One region of the Bacillus sp. KH172YL63 genome, then DNA from elsewhere that is predicted to be linked to it. Evidence: riboswitches for the same ligand, from Rfam matches in the RefSeq annotation. Region 1 holds a riboswitch; each other region holds the start of a gene.
What was found. A riboswitch is a leader RNA that binds a small molecule or an ion and turns the genes downstream of it on or off. The one in region 1 is predicted to bind cyclic di-GMP.
Positions count from the first base shown of each region.

Region 2: linked by a shared signal. The riboswitch ahead of KH172YL63_RS19235 (hypothetical protein) and the one ahead of KH172YL63_RS20455 (hypothetical protein) in region 1 are both predicted to bind cyclic di-GMP.
Region 3: linked by a shared signal. The riboswitch ahead of KH172YL63_RS01115 (EAL domain-containing protein) and the one ahead of KH172YL63_RS20455 (hypothetical protein) in region 1 are both predicted to bind cyclic di-GMP.

Region 1 is NZ_AP022842.1:4,028,835-4,036,236, forward strand. Features, by position in the region: gene hutP (histidine utilization transcription antiterminator HutP) at 1-402, opposite strand, end outside; gene KH172YL63_RS20435 (hypothetical protein) at 633-1,115, opposite strand; gene KH172YL63_RS20440 (REP-associated tyrosine transposase) at 1,231-1,788, opposite strand; gene KH172YL63_RS20445 (helix-turn-helix domain-containing protein) at 2,323-2,736, shown strand; gene KH172YL63_RS20450 (hypothetical protein) at 2,895-3,056, opposite strand; cyclic di-GMP riboswitch class I at 3,254-3,327, shown strand; gene KH172YL63_RS20455 (hypothetical protein) at 3,589-4,254, shown strand; gene KH172YL63_RS20460 (efflux RND transporter periplasmic adaptor subunit) at 4,278-5,513, shown strand; gene KH172YL63_RS20465 (alkaline phosphatase) at 5,712-7,217, shown strand.
Region 2 is NZ_AP022842.1:3,756,335-3,763,736, forward strand. Features, by position in the region: gene KH172YL63_RS19215 (trans-sulfuration enzyme family protein) at 1-719, opposite strand, end outside; gene KH172YL63_RS19220 (DUF302 domain-containing protein) at 823-1,203, opposite strand; gene KH172YL63_RS19225 (redoxin domain-containing protein) at 1,282-1,863, opposite strand; gene KH172YL63_RS19230 (hypothetical protein) at 1,856-2,473, opposite strand; gene KH172YL63_RS19235 (hypothetical protein) at 2,602-2,841, opposite strand; cyclic di-GMP riboswitch class I at 2,962-3,054, opposite strand; partial or broken gene ltrA (group II intron reverse transcriptase/maturase) at 3,217-4,478, opposite strand; gene KH172YL63_RS19245 (murein hydrolase activator EnvC family protein) at 5,070-6,407, opposite strand; gene ftsX (permease-like cell division protein FtsX) at 6,447-7,331, opposite strand; gene ftsE (cell division ATP-binding protein FtsE) at 7,321-7,402, opposite strand, start outside.
Region 3 is NZ_AP022842.1:196,294-203,695, forward strand. Features, by position in the region: gene KH172YL63_RS01090 (FUSC family protein) at 1-729, shown strand, start outside; gene KH172YL63_RS01095 (YqcI/YcgG family protein) at 876-1,571, shown strand; gene liaG (LiaG family protein) at 1,606-2,469, opposite strand; gene KH172YL63_RS01105 (CAP domain-containing protein) at 2,625-3,374, opposite strand; gene KH172YL63_RS01110 (DNA-3-methyladenine glycosylase) at 3,562-4,146, shown strand; cyclic di-GMP riboswitch class II at 4,248-4,328, shown strand; gene KH172YL63_RS01115 (EAL domain-containing protein) at 4,771-5,481, shown strand; gene KH172YL63_RS01120 (ABC transporter permease subunit) at 5,960-7,402, shown strand, end outside.

The DNA.
Region 1 (7,402 bases):
TTTGATCGGCGCACCGATCGTCCCGTACAGGGCGACCGCTATCCATTCGCCTTCTTCTTCGCTCTCGTACGGCGTTCCCCTTACGACCGAAAAACGTAGACCGACAGTACGAAGCACCTCACCGAGCTGGGTATGCCCCCGGGTGACGCCAGTCAATGCTTCCATGATCGCATGATACAGGGCATGCATCTCCCGGTACAAATCTTCCCGGACAAGATCACTCCGCTTCGCTGCCGTTTCAATGGCTGCCACGATCTTCTGACTGTCCATGGAGCCGATTTTCCCTGTGCAATAGCTCCAATTCAATTCATTGAAATGCCGGTTCCACTCTTCTTCCTCACGATCCAGGAGAAGGAGCAGCATGGCATTCTTTCCGATACGACTATGTTCTGATTTATTCATGCAGCATTCGCACCTTATACGAAAATTCTAAAAATACTAATAACTACTTATATTGTATGGTCTGCTTTCAAAGAGGTCAACGAAAAAAGTGGTGATTTTAGAAACTTAGAGAGGTAGTTTGGTAGCGTGGTAAAGGGGGTTCGGGCGTGACTTGGGATGATCGGCACGATGGAAGGTCCGTCCCTCAAAAAAAGACGTACCTAGGGGAATCAGGTTCGCCTCATTCCTCCCTATTCTTCTTGCTTTTTGCCCTTTCCTTTGAACACTCGGGGGTCGTTCAAGAGGCATGTGACGATCCCGTCATCAGATTTCAAGCCGAGATACGATAGAATATCATGCCTGTCCTCTTCAGAAAGGGGACCGTCCATGGGATAAAGCGGCCGGATATTCAATTGCTCCGTACCTTCCTGCTTTTCAAGCACCACCTGGCAATCCATCGGTGCCCGGCCGTCTACCCGGACGAACCTGAATGGGATGGCATGATTTCGATCGATGGGAACAGCGAACAACGTGGTAAACCCGACTGTTTCAAGAATTCTGTCCGAGTACATGATGCTTTCCAATGCGAGGGAGAATCCAGGCGGCCGATTCACCACAACGAACTTGTTGTAATAATGCTGGCCTTGAAATACGACGAGGTGCTTTCTTGATTTCTTCACGCTCCCGTTGGAAAGGGCAAGATCTTCGAAGACTAGTATAAAGTCTTTTTTCATATTTCTACCTCCTTTAATAGGAATTTCGAACTACACCTTATACTTTTCGACACAAACACCCTTTACCCTCTAAATTTTTCCAAAAATATATTATTTTTTTTACAAATTTTGTAACTCATTCAACACACTTCTCCTTTTTCTCAATCGTTTCAACAAATTTCTTGTAAAGTTGAATCTGAGGCGCTGGAAAATAATTCAGCGTACGCTCTTTTGAAAGAAGGGGGTTATCGATGGAGTGAATGTAAGAGGGGTAGCTGCTCCACGGGTATTGTTCGCCACTGACGGTGAGCTTCGCTTCAACGGGGTTCTGGTGGATGTATCTGCTTGCCTTGATGAAATAGGATGGGGTGTCAATTTTCGTGGATCCATATCTGCCCTGGAACACATGGCCGACATAATCGTATTTCTTATTAAAATAAACGGCATAGCGTGTGTGAAGGATCCTGATGATCTTTTCGAGGGGAATCTCTTGGGTTTCGATGAGAAGATGGATATGATTGGGCATCAAACAGTAGGCGTGGATGGTGAACGGGTACTTATCTTTCGTCTCTTGCACATACAACAAATACTTCCTGCGGTCTTTCTGATCATGAAAGAGATCCTGCTTTCGGTTCCCCCTCGCTGTCACATGGTAAGTCGATCCCGGAACCCAATTCCGAGGTGTCCGTGACATAACATCACTCCTCTTCTGCGGATTATAAAACCTTACCTACTCCCTATTCGACAAAAATATGGAAAATCCTTCTTTTTATTCGAAGGGACATGTTGAGGGACGGACCTCTTTATCTCTAACAACCGGCCGGAAATCCGCTGCTGAGAGGTCCGTCCCCACCCCTTAATCGTTGGTGAAGCTTTTTTGAGAATAGTAGATTATGCGTTGCTTTCGGGAATGACTGGTGCTACTGGTGCTGAATACCAACTTGGAATCTGGATTCAGACGAATCCACTTTATTTTGGTTGCCTCAATTCTTTCCGTTCCATTCCCTTTACTCCCCTTGACCTGTTCTCCCATTCCATCTCCACCTTTGCCTCAAATCGACAAAGTTACAACTATATTTACATTTTAATACTTTCATCTGTAAAATTGTATACTTTTTCCAAAATATATTTATTTGTCATCATTAATCATATTTCAAATCGTGTAATTTCAGAATCACCCCCATTAAAACCTTTATCTTGAAGAAAAACGGGATAGTCGGTGAAAACAATGGACTTACATGTGGAGTTAAAACGTTATCGCAATGACATATTAGAACTTAGCCAGCGAGAAGCCGCCCTTCGCTTGAACATCAACCAGAGCACATTATCAAATTATGAAAACGGGACAAGGGACATCCCCTATAAAATGCTCCTTACCTTCAAGGAAGTATACAAAATCCCCACCTATGAAATGAACCGGATTATGTACGGAGAAGAAAGCAGCGCTTCCGGCCAAAGCCATCATCCCATGATCCTGAGAGAAAGCTTCGAAGACGAGGAGTACAAAGAAATCCTCAAGATCCTCCAGGAACATCCTAAACTCAAACGGACACTAGCATCCCTCGCCTACTTCACAGAAAAACGCAAAGAAAAATTCATCACCCACGTCAACCACCTTTATCAGACGTTGAAGGAGTGGTAGAGGTTTGTCCGTGGGGGGTGTTGTGTGGGGGACGGACCTCCGCAAAAGAAGCAGAAACATTGCTAAACCGGGATTCCGGTCTGAAAAACCATTCAAAAATGAGGTCCGTCCCTCCAACCACAAAAACAAAAAGCGCCTAGATTCCCTGATGTGGGTTTCTAGAGCGCTTTTTGATTTTCATCTATTGAGTATCCTGATTGAAGTTCTTGTTTGAGCCAGTGGATCATGGAGTTTGTGTCCATGTTGCCTTGTTGGCCTTTGTCGAACGCTTGCTGGATGACATTGAGAATGTGGTGATTGGTTTTCTCATTTCCTTTCAAAACAGACAACCTCCTACAATAAAAAACGGTTTCTATCACCTTATTACACTATTAGACAACATTTCAAACATCAATTCTATGCAATATTACCAGAAAAAACCACAAAGTGAAAGAAAAATTTATTAGAATTTTCTCCAAAAAACAACTTTATACCCATTCAATTTCCTCTCTTTTTAGCCGATATATGAATGGTATGGAATGAATAAGGGCAAAATCATCGAAAGGTGATGACGCAAAGCTATAGGGGCTACACTGCCAGCCAGCTACCAATCTAGGAGGGATAGAGTTGTCGTTTTTGACACCCGAGGAATTCGCAGCAAAAAGAAAGTATAAAAAGATAGGAATGTATGTAAGCCTATTTTTTATTACGATTGCTATAATTGCTGGAACTACATATTTAACGTATAACATGTAAAAGCGTCTATTGGCGCTTTTTTAATTTTATATACTTTCATTCTACAATTTATGGAAAGTTTCGAGAATATTCGATAGAATAAAAGGAGTAATCTAAACTAGTTGGAGGCAACCATACATGCATAAAGAAGTTAAACTCATCCGGGGATTGAGACAACCTTCCCACTTCTTTTATCAGTTACAAGTGGCGGAAGGATTGAAAGGATATAAACAAAAAGTTCTCCTTGTTATTCTATTATCTGCTCTTGTCTTTGGACTCATTTCCTCTTTCGGAATCGGAATGGATCCTCTTTCAAAACAACTAACGGAACTGTCACCTGCCACATTTGAAATGGAAAAATTCCTTTTCTTCCTGGGAAGACTGATCGCTGGTCTATTATATGCAGCAGTCGTCCTATTCGTACCGGCACTGATTTTCTGGACGATTTCAGATGAGGGTGAATACCGTAAGCTCGTCATCATCCAGGCTCTCGTATTGATGATCCTATTAATTGAAAAGCTGACGTATATCCCTTTGTCTATCTTCTTTTCTCTTGACTGGTTCTCATCACCCCTATCGCTTGGGGTCATCGCCCAATATATAACGGGCAAAGCTTTGGTCATCTATTTCTTAGGATGCTTCTCACTTTTTAAGATATGGATTTTCTATATTCAATACAAAGGAATCAAACGCCTCACTCAACAGAAGAACTGGGTGATTTGGCTGGTAATCCTCTTAACGAATGCATTGTTCTGGGGCGTTACTACACTTCTGGCGTTTCTTGATATATCTACTCTAATCTAACTATTAAAAGGCTGTGAACATTCATGAAAAAACGAACCATTTTCTATAGTACCCTCACTGTGTCGCTCCTTTTCATAGGTACCAATACATATCTGATTGAAAAAGCGAACAGCAAAGTCGACCGGGAAGTCCGTGTTGCCGAATGGGAACCGGTCACGAAAGGCGACCTTGCCAAGGAACTGCCCAAAGCCGGCGTGGTAGACGCTGAAGAAGAGAACTACCTTTATTTCAACGACGAATTCGGCTCTTTCAAAAAATTCCTTGTAAAAGAAGGGGACCAGGTAGAGTCCGGGACACCGCTCTATGAGTATGAAGTGACCGACCAAACGCGTCAAAAGAACGTGTTGAAGTCAGAGGTCGATCAATACGAAGACGAAATTGATAGTATCGAAGAAAACATCTCGGATTTAAATCGATTAGAATTATCCTTACCATCCACTTCAATTGACGAAAAGGACATTCCGATTGACGCAAGTGCCTTGCAATCTGAGTACGATTTAAAAAAAGAAATCGCCGATAAAGAACTTGAAATTGACCGCCTTGAAAGCCAAATCGACAATCTTGAGCGTCAAATCAAAGATATCGAGTCTTACGAAACCACCCTTACCGTTCAAAGCAGTGTGGCCGGCACGATCAAAAATCTGTCTCATGCAGTCGACAACCCGTTGATCACCATCGCCTCACAGGCGACCATCGTCACGACTGACCTCACCGAAAAGGAAATCATCACGGTCGACGAAAACATGAACGCAACGGTTCAATCGGACATTGAGAAAAAGACTCAAAAAGGGATCGTGACCAAAGTCGCCACACTCCCTAAAAACAATCCGCACATCCAAACAGACAGCATGTACCCTGTTGAAGTGAAACTCCAGGATCCGGACAACAAGCTGCTTCCAGGCCACCATGTGGCTCTATCCATCATCACCGAGGAAGTGAAAGGTGCAACGGTGGTGCCAGTAACCGCCGTTGAAAAGGACGGAAAGAACAAATATATGTGGATCCTTACCGATAAAGGTACTGTAGAAAAGCGTAAAGTCACCACAGGACTTGAAGTCGACGGACAGCAGGTAATCAAATCTGGCGTAAAAGCCGGAGAGTACTATATCATCTACCCTGATGACATTCCGGCTCTACAAAAAGGCGCAACATTCATTACGGCCCTTGATTGGGATAAAGTGAAACTGAAGGATTTGAAGAAGTTCGATCGTCAGGCAGTATTGGAGAATTTGCTGTTGGGGATTTTGGAACGGAAATAATATTAGATCAGGACCGGCCCCTTTAAAAGGGCCGGTTTTTTCATGAAACATACATACTCCTTCCCTTCAAACAAATACTAGTGGATAACCAACTGCGAAAAGGAGTCCACTAACCATGAAAACACTTAAAACACTCATCACCCTTCTCCTACTCCTCTCTATCACGCCCCCACCCACGCAGCCCCGCCCAAAAACGTCATCCTCCTCATCATGGACGGAACCAACTCCGACATACTCACCCTATCCCGCTGGTACCGAGGGACGGACCTTCACCTGGACAGCATCCTGTCAGGCGGCGTCCATACCCATTCAGCACAGTCAGCGATCACCGACTCGGCTGCTGCGGGGTCTGCCATGGCAACCGGGATGAAGACCCGTGCCGATTACATTGGGATGAGTCCTGACGGCCGCCCGGTGCTGACGGTCCTTGAAGGAGCAAAGCTGTCCGGCTACAAGACGGGCATCGTCGCCACCTCCCCGGTCCAGCACGCCACACCCGCCGCGTTCACCTCCCACGCACTGAACCGGGATGAATTCGGCGACATCGGTGAACAGCAGGTGCATCAAGGGCTCGATGTCGTACTCGGCGGTGGTGCCGCCTGGCTCAAGCCGCAAACGAAGAATCCTGTCAAAAACGACGATGGCATGCTGAAAACAAAGCAGGTCAGCCGTGAAGACGGAGAAAACCTGCTCGAAACAATCAAGGCAAACCAGTATCAATTGGTACGGAAGAGGGACGGACTTCTAAACAGTACCGGATCCGGCAAGCTGTGGGGTTCTTTCGCTAATGAAGACATCTCTTTTGAAATGGACCGACGCAAACTCCATCCCGACGAGCCGTCACTTAAAGAGATGACCCATGCCGCCATCAACAAACTTTCCGAAGGCGACAAAGGCTTTTTCCTCATGGTCGAAGGCAGCAAGGTCGACTGGGCCGCCCACAAAAACGATCCTGTCGGCATGATCAGCGAGGTGCTGAGCTTTGATGACGCGGTCGGTGAAGCGCTGGCATTTGCCCGAAAAGACAAGAATACGATGGTCATCGCCGTCACCGATCACGGAAATAGCGGCCTTACCCTCGGGAATCAACACACGAACGGTGACTACAAGCACCTGCCTGCCGGTAAATTTGTAGAACCACTCAAAAAAGCCAGGCTCACCGTTAAAGGTGCCGTCTCCCAGCTCAAACCGGACCGCTCTAATTTAAAAAAGGTCCTGACAAACTATGGGCTTAAGAATCTGAGCAGTAAAGAATTTTCTCTGATGAAACGTGCCGCCACGGCAGAAGAATTCGAGAACCACATGGTCAAACTGATGGCAAAGCGGGCCAACCTGGGCTTCACCACCCACGGCCACACCGGGGAAGACGTATTTCTATATGCATACGGACCCGGTAAACCAGTGGGACTGATCGACAACACCGACATCCCCAGGGTGATTTCCGATTACCTCGGCTTTTCCTTAACTTCGGGAAAACTCGCCCATTGGTATGTCGACGGGATGACTATTTTTCGGGAAAAGGGCTATCAGGTACGGATTGAGGGACGGACCTCTGAAAATCCCGTCCTGGTAGCAGTCCGGGGTGAAGAAGTGCTCCGTTTTCCAGAAAACAAGAACTTTTATTGGAGAAATGATGAGAAAGTGATGTTGAACAGTGTAAATGTGTTCGATGGGAAGACGTTTTATGTGCATGTGGAGGGCTGAGATGGGGATTTGAGCGGAGCGTGATTGTGTTTATTTTCAAATTGGGGTGGTTTGTTTTCAATTCCGGGGTTTTATTTTCAAAAATGAGGGTTTTATTTTCAAATCCAGCATTTTATTTTCAATAAGCGATCTACCGGCTGGTGTCAGGCCTCCTTATAAGAGGTTCGACAAACAATATATTATCG
Region 2 (7,402 bases), 270 kb from region 1:
AATGGACTCAGATTGGAGCCGATGTTGACGACCTTCTCTCTTGCCTTCCTTACCAACTCTTCCTTTCCGACGACGACCCCGGCGGTGATGTCACTGTGGCCGCCGATATATTTCGTGGCGCTGTGTGCGACAAGATCCACCCCTTCAAGGTAAGGCTGTTGTAAAAACGGTGTCGCAAAGGTGTTATCAATCATGGTGAACAGATTGTGTTCTTGAGCGAGGTTCACCATTTGTTTGATATTCTCTACCCGCATAAACGGATTAGTGACTGTTTCACTGTATAGGAGCTTTGTTTGCGGGGTTAGGGCCGCTTCAATGCTATCTTTATCGGTAAAGTCGACGAAAGTGGTCAAGATGCCGAATGACTTCAGCTCTTCTTTTAGCATATGGAATGTGCCGCCGTATAAATCCTCGGCAGCCACGATATGATCACCTGAGCGGACAATGGCAAGGATGCCGACAAGGATGGCCGATAACCCTGATGATGTGGCCACTCCGGCCGGTGCACCTTCAAGGCCGGCAACCATGTTCCCCAGCTCATCTGTATTGGGATTCCCCGTTCTTGTGTAGAGATAAGGGGACTTCCCTTCATAGAAACCTTCAAGCTCTTCAAGGGAACTGAATGAGAAAGCGGACGTCTGATAAATCGGCGTCGTTTTACTGTGGATCTCCTCCGTTCCCTGTAACTGACTATGTACGACCTTCGTAGTGAAATTCATGTCTGTCATCCTTCCTGAATCGATGTATTTTTAAAAGTGTATCATATTCAGAAGATTGTGGCATGAAAAAAACCTGCTGCCGATCAAGGCAACAGGTTCTTCTTTATACGCGTTCCAAACATCCGATCAAACGGTTTTCAATATCGAGTGCAGTAGCCTTCAATTCATCAGAATCGACCATTTCAATCAGCTTGCTTGGCTTCGCCATACCGATCTTCGTTGTCCCTGATTCTGTGTAGACGGTCACTTTACAAGGGAGGAAGTAGCTGACGAGCATGCTCTCTTCAAGCACCTTCTTCGCTTCATGGGGATTACACACTTCCAATACGACGACTTCTTCGTTAAAGTCCAATCCTTTGTCATCAAGTTTTTGTGCCAGATCAAGATGCCACAGTACACCAAAGCTTTCCTCTTTCAGTGCCGCTTCCACTTTCTCGACTGCTTCCTTTACGCTCATTGAGACTTCCTTTGTATAATGAAACATAAAAACATCTCCTCCTGTCATTTTTATACCTCAGAGAGTATCGGATCAAACTACTTTTTGGGAGGTCCGTCCCTCCGGTTATTCCATTCCTTTGACCATTTTCTCCATCATGTCTTCGTTCATGGGGCCGACGATTTTGTGCTGGATGGTCCCATTGGTGTCGATCATGTAGGTGGTTGGGATGGTGAAGGCCCTGTACAATTCACCTGCATCGCCTGTTTCATCCATCAAGATCGGGAAGGTGAGGCCGTAGCCATCAACGAACTGCTGCACCGCTTTTTGGCCTTCATCCATGGAAGTCAAGTTGACGGCAAGGATTTCGACATTTTCCGATTCTGCCTTTTTTTCGTAGTATTTTTGCATATGTGGCATTTCTGCCTTGCAGGGCGGACACCACGTCGCCCAGAAGTTCAGGATCACCTTCTTACCCTGATAATCGGAGAGTCTCACACTTTCCCCGTCAAGGGTCTCAAGCGCCAATGCCGGTGCCTTGTCCCCTTTTGCAAGACCCTGCTCCGCATCCGAGAGATCCATCGATTCATTGGCTAATTGAGCGGCTTCTTCCTTTGCCTTTTTTTCCTGCTGATCTTGAAAGAAGTTCACCAGAAAGATCCCGATCAGAATCGCGACCACCGCCAATGCGAAATTCCGTTTATTCACTTTGTTTCCTCCTTACAAATAAAAGAAAGGTGAAGTATGCTGCTGCAACAAGGTAGGTCCAGTCGGCCGTCGTCAACTCAAAGGCACCGTTAATAGAATGAAAAAGGATCTGCAGTAGAGTAAAAACAATCAGTAGCTGTCCTGACCATACATTCCCTTTTGCCCCCCTTACTTTTCCCTTAACATATAAAAGCAACGCGCCATTGAAAACAAATTGAATTGATCCGATGAGGTATTCCTTCTCCAAAAGATGAAAAACAAGCTCAAAGAATAAGACTGTGATCAACCAGACAAGGATGGTCACCGAAATTTGATCGACCCGTTTTAAAAGGAGATAGCCGCCTGCAGCAAGCAACCCAGACCAATATCCAACTGTACCCCCATGGAAATAGATCAGGGTCAGCGGATGTTTGATGACGGTTTGAAAATCGACTATGATTACACTCAGCTTCCAAACGAGAATAAATAAGATGATCCCCGTGGAATACCAGTCGCTCGCCTTCCGATTCCAGAAGTGGAGTAACAGGAATGTCAGGAAAAAGGATGCCAGCATAGCGCCCCAGGAACTGGGGAAAGTAAAGGATCCTATCGTATACCAGTTTTCTGTCATGATGATTCCTCGATTCTTTCTATATACCCCATTATGTATGATTATCTGAAATTTCAAAGGATTAATCAAGCGGAGAGGCTTACCATACAAATAAAACCGAATGCTTGAGGGCATCCGGTTTAAAGCTTTTATGCAGCCTTGATTCCTTTCAAGATCAGCATGAAATATTTCACTGTATCTCCATTCCTGCGGCTGATGATTTCAATATCCGCCAGAATCCTTCTCAACTCGTCTACCCCCAGCCGCTCAATCAACAGGTCACTGATATCCTCTGCACTGCATTCCCCTATTTGGGTATACTTCAATGCGGTCCGGTTTCTTCTGCAAAAACTTCTTAATTTCCTTTTTATCTCTCGTGCTTCCAACATCATCATCCTTCATACAGATTCAAATCATACTATTTCGAATATCAAGACAAAAATAACCTACCTATAGGCAGGTTACATGATGCTAATAACATTCGAGTCAGTAGTCATCGCGTCCATTTTTTCGGTAACCCGGCGATCATTATCTTATTGGAACAGGATAGAAGACCCGTGGCTTTGCGTCCTAATCTTTCAATTAGTTTGCCTTTATCGAAATGTTGCATGAATATAATTGTCATTATACTAGAAAAAACAGGAGATGAAAACAGGTCAAAGCATTCCGGTGTTCCGGAAAAAACAGGGAATCGAGTAGGAGGGGATGATTAATCCCCGACCTCTCACACCACCGTACGTACCAATCGGTATACGGCGGTTCAATCAAGATGATTGACGAAGACTTTCATACCTATCGATAAGACTTAGGAGCCCTTGGCGATTCCAAAAGGAATTGCCAAGGGTTCTGTGTAGTATTGGACTTTGTGCGATCCTCCAATATCCCTTCCGGGTATTTCCCCATTCATACGCCTTCCATTTTGGAACGCCGAGCGCAATGAGGTTACGGACTTTAGTTTTCGGCAGTTTCCACTGCTTCCACAGACACATTCGCAATCTTCTTCTGATCCATGCATCCAGGTATTTTAGGAAGCTGTGTGTATCAGCCAGCTGAAAATAGCCGATCCATCCCATTAAATATTGGTTCAGCTTTCTGATTCGAACCTCCATCGACCATCCTGAAGATCTGGAAGTTAGAGAGCGGATTTTCTGTTTTAACCGTTTTATACTTTTGGAGGCCACTCTGACTTTTGGTTTGCGATTTGATGTAAAACTAAAGCCAAGGAACGTTCTTCTCCAAGGTCGGTCCACCGCAGATTTCTTTCGGTTTACCTTCAGTTTAAGTTTCTTCTCAAGAAACGTTGTCACTGAAGTCATCACCCGGTTACCGGCTTTTGGCGAACGGACAAAGATATTACAATCATCTGCGTACCGTATAAAGCGTAGCCCCGTTTCTCTAATTCCTGGTCCAGTTCATTCAAAATGATGTTAGAAAGCAATGGACTGAGAGGTCCGCCCTGTGGCGTACCTTCCTCACTTTTCACCTTTACACCTTCTATCATAATTCCTGCATTGAGGTAAGAACGAATCAGTTTCAGAAGTGCTTTGTCCTTTACTTTCTTCGCCAGAAGACCCATGAGCTTATCATGATTCACTCTGTCAAAGAATTTCTCTAAATCTATATCGATAACCCAGCGATATCCTTCCCGGATATACATCTTCGCTTTTCTAACGGCGTCATGGGCACTCCGATTTGGTCGGAACCCATAACTATGATCAGAGAAGGTCGGCTCGTATATCCCGGAGAGTATCTGGGCAATTGATTGTTGAATCATACGGTCTGTCACCGTTGGGATGCCTAACAACCGGACGCCGCCGTCTGGTTTCGGGATTTCGATTCGACGTACCGGGCCCGGCTTGTAGGTTCCCCCAAGGAGATTCTTGCGAATCGACTGCCATTCGCGCATGATATGCGATCGCAGGTTTTGTACGGGCATATCATCCACGCCATGGCTTCCCTTATTACGTTCTACACGTTTCAGTGCTTCAAGCATATTCGGTTTAGACAGAATCATATTCATCAACATCACTGATATTCCTTTCCTTCGTGTGTCACGTTTCCTCTTTCGATGGCCCTGCCTCACACTTCCACCAGCCCTCACGGAATTCACCGTTACCTCTAAATGGACAGCTCTTTTCAGATTGTCTGTGAGTCTCTCAGTTACCATGAGCCAGGTCGTGACACTCTCTTGATTGTTCAGTCCTTCCCGGCTTCCTCGAGAAAAGCCGGTACTATGACCTCGGCTGACTTCTGGCGGTTCAGCGGAGAATCGCTTCTCCGGTTACCAAGTGTTCAAGGCGTATCCGCCAGATCTCCCCGGGTAAGAGTGTAATCTTTCCCTCCATCTATCCGCCTCATTTACTTTCTGCACCTTCGACAGTTCGGACTTCATCTTGTATTGCAGACTCATCCAGTGCAACAAGCCTTATATGAGATTCGTGTTCCTCGGACCGGAGGTTTGCCGCCCGCTTCCTTCAGATTCCAGGTCACCCCGGACACCCTTGCGTTAAGCTAACCGCTACAACTGTCTTCACGGCTCGGGACTCTCACCCTATAGATCACACCCATGCCGGGCGCACAATAAAAAACCCCCGCTGTTCAAAGCGGGGGTTCGATGTTAGAAGTTGATGTATTGACGTGGGTTTACAGCGTTTGAATGGGATGCATTCCAAGGGCCTGCATGAAGCTCAAAGTGTAAATGCTGTCCGAATGAGTAGCCTGTATTCCCCATATAACCGATTTGATCACCTTTGTTCACTGCTTGTCCCTGTCCGACTAAAGAAGAAGACATGTGGGCATATACAGTGGTGAACATTTTACCATTGATAGAGTGAGTGATGTATACGACGTTTCCGTAGCTTGAACTGTACTGGCTTTTAATAACATAACCATCTGCCGCTGCAGAGATCGGCACACTGCCCCGTGCTGCGATATCCATCCCATAGTGGAAGCGTTGCTTGCCGTTCAGCGTATCCCAGCCGAAGTTGGTTGTAACCGTTCCTGAAGCTGGAGATGTCCATGCACCGGCGCTAACAGGTGCTGCTGGAGCTGACGCCGCTGGAGATGAAGATGAACCGCCTGTCGCCTGTTGCTGGGATGCCGCACGTTTTGCAGCTTCTGCTTCAGCCTGGCGCTTGCGTTCGATTTCCCGTTTACGGGCAAGCTCGGCTAGACGTGCCTGTTCAGCCTGGATTTCACCTTCAAGCTGGTGCTCCATTTTAGAAAGCTCTTCAGATTCTTTTTCAAGGTCTGCTTTTTCTACTTTCAGTGTAGCTTGTTGTGCTTCGAGCTGCTTGAACAGGTCAGCTTTTTTCGCTTTTTGACTGTCCAGGTCTTTTTTCAGTGACTCAAGATTCGCTTTGGAAGCTTGAAGGTCTGCAAGTTCTTTTTCAACTTCTGCTTGCTTCTTCTCTAATTCAGCTTGATCACGTTTCTGCTCGTCCATGATCTTTTTATCTGCACTGACGATTGTGTTCACTGCTGTTACACGGTTGATAAAATCTCCGAAGCTGTCCGCACCAAGAAGTACATCCAGGTAGTTTGCTGAGCCGCCTTTTTCCTGGATTGCACGTGCACGCTCTTTAAGAAGCTCATTGCGCTCTGCGATTTTCTTCTTCAGAACTTCGATCTCTTCTTTAAGTTTGTTGATTTTTTCAGTCGTCTCATCGATTTCTTTTGTTTTTTCAGTGATTTTAGTTTCAGTATCTTTTAGTTTGGTACTGATCTCCGCAATCTGTGCCTGAATATCTTTTTGTTTAGTGATATTTTGATTAATCTCTGCTTTCTTCTCATCAATCTTGCCGTTGATTTCTTCTTTCTTAGAAGAGATGTTGTCCTGCTGTTTCTTCAAGTCCTCTACAGAGGAGTTAGCGTTAGCAGTTGTAGCTAACGTTGGTAGACTTCCGATTGTTAATGCTGCTGCGATTGTTAATGATACAAAATACTTCTTGTTCAAGCGGCATGCTCCTTTCAGCTTCTATCAACCTATCAAATTTTACACTTTTAAGAACTTACGTACGGACATAAAGCTTCCCCAAGCCCCGATCAAGCAACCCATTAATAGAATCAATCCGTTTACTTGATAGATAAAAGGGGTAAAATCTAATATCTGAATAAAATGGTTTTGTAGTTTTGGTTTAATAAATTCATAAGCATAGTAGTAACCTGTTGTGACAAGAGCGATCGGGATAATAGAACCTAAAATTCCGAGCCATAATCCTTCTAATATGAATGGCCAGCGTACAAACCAGTTGGTTGCACCTACGAGTTTCATTATCTCGATTTCCCTTCTTCTCGCGACAATGGTGATTTTGATTGTATTCGAGATGAGGAACATAGCGGTAAACAATAGACCGATGATCAACACAAGTCCAACGTTTCGACTCATTTCCAGCACATTGAATAATTTTTCAATCTTCGCTTCACCGTACAAGGCTTCATTGACACCTTCATACTGATTAATTTCCCGAGCTATTTTACCAGTTTCCCGGGGATTTTCCGCTTTCACGATGAACACATCGTATAACGGGTTATCCTGTTCAAATAGTCTGAAGTCATCTCCAAGATCCTTCACAAGATTTTGAAGTTCTTGCTCTTTGGAAGAATATTCAACCGATTCGACCCCGCTTATGGAGTGAATCTTCTTATCAATTGCATCGATTTGAGACTTTTCCGTACCGATTTCAAGCAATACCCGCACTTCAACGTCTCTTTCAATGTCTGTTGCAACTTTATTCATGTTTAACATCAGGACAATAAACACACCGACAAGCAACAATGTTACGGTGACGGCACTGACGGATGCGAATGTCATCCAGCCGTTTCGTCCGATGCTTTTAAGACTCTCTCTCAGGTGGCGGCTATATGTTCTAGCTTTCATAACCGTAATCACCTCGCTGTTCGTCCCGGACAATCCGGCCATTCTCGATGGCGATTACCCGATGCTTGATT
Region 3 (7,402 bases), 420 kb from region 1:
TTCTTTACAGTGTCCTATACGCTGATGAGTCTATTCATCACGATGCTCATTGCGTTCATGTATGATCTGCTGCTCGGGGGGATCAGCGTCCAGTTGATGAGTGCCCGTGTCGTGGATACGATCGCCGGAGCGGTGATCGCCCTGACCGTGTCGGCATTTGTATTCCCGAAGAAAACGAAGGACAAGGTGGCTGACAGCTTTGATGACTTCCTCACAGAGCTGAAATCTTACGTGTCTGCTTATATAGAAACCTTCACGTTGCGGGAGCAGAAATCGTTGACCGACCAGGCTTTCGATCTTGACCAGAAGCTCCAGATCATTAGGGATGAGGCCCAGTCCATCCTGCAGCGTCCCGGTTCGTTGACAAGACCGGGGATCGGTCGCTGGATCACGGTCGTGACCGCGATTAATTATTATGCGAAGCATCTGCTCGCTTCCTCTCACCGGAAGGTACCGGCGAAGGTGTCGGAGGAGCTTCGTCTTACGTTTAGTGAAACGGATGATAAGATTGATCATAACATCGAAACCCTTCGGCAGCTGTTGAAAGGGAATGAAGGGAAACAGGTGATGTGGAGCCTGAGCGGGGAGCGGGAAACAATCGAAACGCTCGCACCGAGCTGGCGTAAATCACAGGTGGATCTCATCCATCACTTTTACTACGTGTGGAAAATCAATCAATCGATCGTGGCGCTTGGTGAAGAATTGGGTGCCGAGGTGAAAAAGGGGTAAAGCGGATGACGCTTTATCCTTTTTTTTATTTCTAAAAAATGGTTTTAACCCGATTCACTTAGGGAAGAACATACCATCTACATATACGTGAGGTGGAAAAGTTGACAAAGGTGGCAACAGAAAGCTTATTACTGACAAAAGAAGACATGACAGATCCTGAGATTGTCCCACAATGGGTGATCGAGGAGTATGAGAATTTCCATAAGGTTGTGACAGACCGGACGTTTCCATGTTACTTCGGGATGACCGGCGAGAAGAAGGGTGAACTCAGATATTCCTATATCAGCCATGATCATTGGGAGCACCTCCCGAAAACGATCCAGGCATTCATCGATCTGTTTGATGTACCGGAAGGAGAACGACTCATCCGTCACGGATTTTTCCTATTTGTCGAACCGGAGGACGGGGAGAAGTCGATTCCCCATTACAGGGAGTATTTCTGGAAGATCCTTCAGTACCTTCACCAGGAAGATGATATGGCCTGGCCTGAAGACTACCCGCAAGACCCGGATCATCACTTGTGGGCGTTTTCCTTTGCCGGGGAGCCGTTTTTTGTATTCGGGAATGCACCTGCCTATAAACAGCGGAAGACGAGGGACCTTGGCAACAGCCTTGTCCTTGGATTCCAGCCCCGCCGGATTTTTGAAGGGCTTGAGGGTACTTCAAAGGGAGGCATCATGTCTCGTGAAAAAGTACGGGAGCGGGTGGAGAAATGGGACGGCCTGCCGAAGCATCCGAACATCAGCCACTACGGAGATCCTGAGCACAGGGAATGGAAGCAGTACTTCATCGGCGATGATATCTTGCCGATGGAGGGGAAATGTCCGTTTCATCATAAATGAGAACGAGTCAGGCGCTGCCTGACTCGTTTACTTTTTAATAAATATCTACATTTCCACTAGAAACCGATACGTTAATCCTATACTTGCCCGACCCTGACACACCGGAAATATCACCATTGTCGACTTTCTGATCTTCCAGTGGGAGGCTGCATGAAATATCTCCGCTGCTTGCTTTCCCTTTCAGCTTAAAGCTCGCTTCGTCCGGCAAATCAAGCTTCACGCCACCGGAGCTGATATCAAAGTTCAGGTCACCCTTTAAGGCTGGCATGGAGACGGTCAATTCTCCTGAAGACAATTCTCCATTCAAAGGGCCTTCATAATTCTTCAATTCTACATTACCGGAGCTGATTTCCACACTTCCTTTTTGGGTTGAGAGTGTGTTCACCACCATGTCGCCGGATGATCCCTCATGCTCGAACACATTCGTATCCAGATTTCTAAGCTCCAGAGATCCTGAGCCCATCTCAACCGCCAATTCATCCAGCTTCAATCGTTTTGCTTCTGATTCACCCTTCATCACCAGGCTGCCGGATCCCATGTCAATCTCCATACTGTGTGCATATGCCCTTGGGATATAGACCGTTACGTCTGATTTACGATGGAATCCGAACCACTCATACCATTTATGTCTGACCGAGATGTCGATCGTATCCCCTTGTTCCTTCAGTGTGAGTCTGCCTTTACCATCAATGTCCACTTTCACTTCATCGCGATCAGTGGGAATGACCTCCGTGTCGCTGCTATCCAGGCTGAGGTCGATGTGATGGATATTGTCTGACAGATGAACCCTGTCTCCTGATTGACTTTCTTTTGTGAATAAAGATGTGTTGTCTTTCAAAATAAAGAAGAGTGTTGCTAACGCCATGACAGCAACCAGCACCGAAAAAGTATTCTTCATTGTCATCCTCCTGCCTTATCCATGTGATAAGTAAAGTGTAAGCGAGGAGAGGGATTACCACAATGTGCCGGAGGATTATTTTTATATCAGACCAGAGATGTATCAGCAGACAATAGAAAAAGGACCGTCCCCATTTAGGGAGGGTCCAAATTCCTTTACTTGCCGATGAACATCTGTGTCCAATAAATTCCCTGGCTCGTATCCTTTGCGGTTCCGACCCCGATATGCGTCACTGATTTATTTAGGATGTTCTTACGGTGTCCGGGACTGTTCATCCACGCATTGACGACAGATTCGGGGGTCTTTTGCCCGACCGCGATGTTCTCTGCAGCAGAAGAATAGTCGATCCCGAAGTTCTGCATCATCTCGAACGGTGATCCGTATGTTGGAGACGTATGGGAGAAGTAATCCTTGTCTTTCATATCCTCAGACTTCATTTCAGCTACATTTGATAATTCTCCGTCATACTTTAAAGCGCTGAGTCCATTCTTTTTCCGTTCCTGATTCGTCAGGTCAATCACCTGTTTTGCAAGGCTGTTTGCTTCAGAAGATTGCGACTCCTGTTGCTTGGACTGTTTGTCCGATGGTTCAGGTTGTGCCGTATCGGGCTGATTCGGCTGACGTGCTTCTTCATTGCCGGGAGTGAATTCCTCACCGGGATCCAGATGCGTGAATTCCCGCAGGGTCCCGTTCGGATCGATCGGAGCGATGAATCGGTGAAGGGCGATACGCTGTCTTTCATTGATATCCAACGCGTCCCTGTCATTGTTTCCATATGATACCGGGTCGTACGTGACGTTCTGGGTATCTGTCAGGGCGTCGTTTGAATCGTTATTGTTACAGCCAGTCATCATCATGAAAGGGATGACGGCACAAATGCTCAAGGTAAATAATCGTTTGTTCATGTGAGTTCCTCCAATAGTGTTGATTGCCTCATAAAAAGGCTTTTAACAGTCTTTAATATGTGCGTTGGCCACGTCTGTTATCCTGTTAAAAATAGGGTTTGGACCGGTTGAATTCAAGTCGGAAAGGGTATAAACGTACTTGTAAGGCAGAAAATAATGACCAACCCATGAAAGGAAGTGAACATCCATGGAATATACACCGATGCCCCCATCTTTTTACGAACAGCCGACATTGGATCTTGCGAAGGCACTGCTCGGATGCGTGTTGGTGAAAGAGACAGAGGAGGGTGTTGCCTCCGGTTATATCGTGGAAACGGAAGCGTATCTTGGGCCAGAGGACAGAGCGGCCCACAGCTATGGGAATCGACGGACGAAGCGGACTGAAATGATGTTTCATGAAGCCGGACGGATTTATACATATGTCATGCATACCCACTGTTTGGTGAACGTGGTGAGCGGAGAGAAGGAGAAGCCGGAAGCGGTGCTGATCAGGGCGGTCGAGCCCCTTGATGGACTGGAGCTTATGGCTTTGAGAAGGCCGGGACATGCCATGAAGAACTGGACAAGCGGACCCGGGAAGCTGACGAAAGCGTTGGGCATTACCATGAACGATTACGGGGGAAGCTTCCTCGAACCGCCCCTGATGATCATTGAGGGCGATCAGCCTGTGGAAGTGATGGAAGGAAAACGGATTGGTATCGATAATTCGGGGGAAGCAAGAGATTATCCATGGCGATTTTGGATAAAAGACAACCCCTATGTTTCTAAATAAGGTGTTTATTTAAGAATTTTCTAACAAATAGGATAAAATACACCCCATAAGTACTAGTTATGTGGTATATTTTTCTTATAACAAACTTCAGAAAATGACAATTCGAATGGGGGCTTTGAACCTAAATGACAGATGGGCGCTTACATTTAGGGGAGCTAGTAGCGCAACCGACCACATACGAACGCAGGATCATTGCGTTTTTGTGTGGTTTTTTTCATGAGAAGAGTCAAAAAAAGGCTGTTTTCGCATAGATTGTTGCTATTATTAGACGTTCATGTGAGCATCTTCGTTAATTTGAGACTGTGGAATGAAAAAATCTCCATAGTAATGAATCAAGGCTAATGTAGTTGAAATACGTTGATCAAGACTATTCAAAAGGTGAATAAGAAGTTAAATCAGTGAATTTTTGGTTTTTATCTCCGATGGTTGATTGGAACGGAGGATGCTCGACTCCTGCGGGAACTGATGGACAGGTGAGACCCCGCAGGACAAAGTCCGAGGAGGCTCACCGTCATCCCCGCGGAAAGCGAGCATCTGGAGTGGAAATCAACCGCATCTGACTCGTCTAAAAGCCACAATGTTTACGAAAATAGCCAAAAAATAAAAAGAGAGTATAGGGGTCCTATGAACATCTTTACAATTTTTCAAAATGACTTGATCTATCATGATTTCCAGCCTTTATATGAGTTGGGTGACCATCGCACCCTCTATGCTTATGAAGGCCTGCTTCGTAACAAGTATAATGAAAATCCTGAACGCGTGTTTCAATCGGCCATGAAAGCGAATATCCTGTATAAGCTTGATACCCTTTCCATCACCAAGGCCCTTGGAAGCTTTTCGGCGGAAGGGCTGAAGGATTGTAAGCTGTTCCTGAATATTTACATCACCACGATTCTGCATCCAAGCTTTCACACTTATTTCCACGATCTCATGAAGAAGTATCCGGACATCATCGGCCGCCTTGTACTCGAGATCAACGAATCGAGCGCAGAGGAACTGTGGCAGAATCCACTGTTAAAGAGTTCTCTTGCAGAACTGAAGCAGTTCGGTGTATGGTATGCCATCGATGATTTCGGACAGGGCACTTCCTCCATCAAAAAGGCGATTGAGTATGAGCCTGAGATTATCAAGCTGGACCGATATTTTGCAATGAATCTGGCAGAGGACACGAAGAAACAGCGGTTCCTTTCTTTCTTCAGTCAGTTTTACAGCAAGGATACCGTCATCGTGCTCGAAGGAATCGAAACAGTGGAGGATATGCAGGTGGCGAAGGAACTCGGCATTTCGATCGGACAAGGCTACTACCTTGGTAGGCCGAGCCAATTATTGGCGTAAAAAAAGAAGGGTGCTCCTTAATATGTGGGAGTGGCCCTTCTTTTTATTAAGCTCTATTCGCATTTATTGTTGTTATTGATAGAGGTATAGAAGTTAATGTGAGCATCTACGGTAATTTGAGACTGAGGAATAAAAAATTGCCATAGCAATGGATCAACGTAAATGTACTTGAATTACATTAATCACTACTATTCAGAAGATGAACAAGTAGTTAATCCAGTGAACTTTTGGTTTTTATCTTGGATGGTTGATTCTCGCTGCAGATGCTCGACTCCTGCGGGAACTGATGAACAGTATGAAATGCGGAGGAGGCTCACCGCCATCCCCGCGGAAAGCAACCGCATCTTGCTTGTCTAAAAGCCACAATGTTTACGAAAACAGCTTTTTGTTATGTAATTGTCAGATTTGAAATAAAATTGAAAAATTTTAACATTTCCATTAAACTGTGGGAAAAGATAAAAAAAGGGGGAAGGGATACATGAGGATGGTCATGTTTCCAATCAAGTTCGTTTTTTACTACGTCCTTGGCCTGATCGGCATTTTAGCGGTCAGTATCGCGCCGGAAGTGTTCAAAGAGAAGGGGATGTATAATCTCATAGGGTATTTGGAGGGGTTCATCAAATTCATTTTCGTCTTTTTGGACGGTGAAAATTGGAGCTATTCCTATAAAGGCGTCACCGTCGATTTCTTGGACATGCTGTGGGGACCTTATGTATACTCTCTGCAGGTCATCCTCGGTGCCCTGGGGATCGGCCTGGTCCTTGCCTTCATTCTGGCGATCATCACCGTGTTCCTGCCACGACCGTTGACCTCGTTATTAAAGAAAGTGTTAAATCTCCTCGAGACAGTCCCGGATTTAATGTTTGCCTTCATGCTTCAGCTGATGATTGTGTATGTATTTAAGCATTTCGGCGTGGAGCTTATGAATTTCACAGAGTTCAGGGAGGAAAAGGTATTCCTTGCACCGATGATCACCCTGTCGATCATCCCGATGATCTCTTTCTTCAGGATCCTCCTTTTCATAATGGAGGAAGAACTGCTTAAGCCCCATATTGAATTCGCCCAAAGTAAGGGGATGTCCAAAAGCAGGATCCTCTTTGCCCATGTAATGAAGAATATTTCACCGAGCCTTTTCTATCACGGGAAGCTCATCATCTGGGGAACGTTATCAAGCCTATTTATCATTGAAACGATTTTCAATATGAAAGGCATCACCTATTACGTTGTCCATGACTTCCGTCCGATGGTGATCGCCATTTCCTTAATCATGATCTACACGCCCTTTTTCTTCATTTACCAAGGGGTTTACTTATGGATCGATCACGGAAGCGGCGAGGACCATTCCAAGTACAAGCGAGATAAAACGAAATGGAATGAGTGGAAAATCTGGGGCTTCCTGTCTGTCGTCAGAAGGCTTTGGTGGCAGCATATGCATAACGGCAAGTTTGCCGTCGGCTTCAGCGTGATCTTCGGCATGATCGTGACGAGCTTCCTTTATTCCATCCTGAAAGAAGAGCCGGTAAAACACATCAACTTCATGCAGAACGATGAAGGAAGGATCATCAGTGCCCCGCCCCATAAACCGTTCGGGGAAATGATCCTTGGATCGGACTTCTTCGGATACAGCATCTTGGATCAACTGATTGTTGGGGCGAAGTACACGCTCTTGTTCGCTTTGATTGTGGCGTCCATGAGGGTCGTCGGCGGATTTTACCTTGGAATTGTGTATCATTTCCACTTGAAAGAGGCGAGGAAGAACTGGTTAGACCGCATCGTGGACTCGATTCACTTCCTGCCGTTAAGCCTGATTGCCTACCTTCTGTTAAGGCCTGTCCTCTGGGGATTCCCGGTTCTTGGCTGGGATCACTCCATGTTCGAAAGGCTCGTCTATGAAGCTGTCGTCCTGACGATCCTTGTCCTG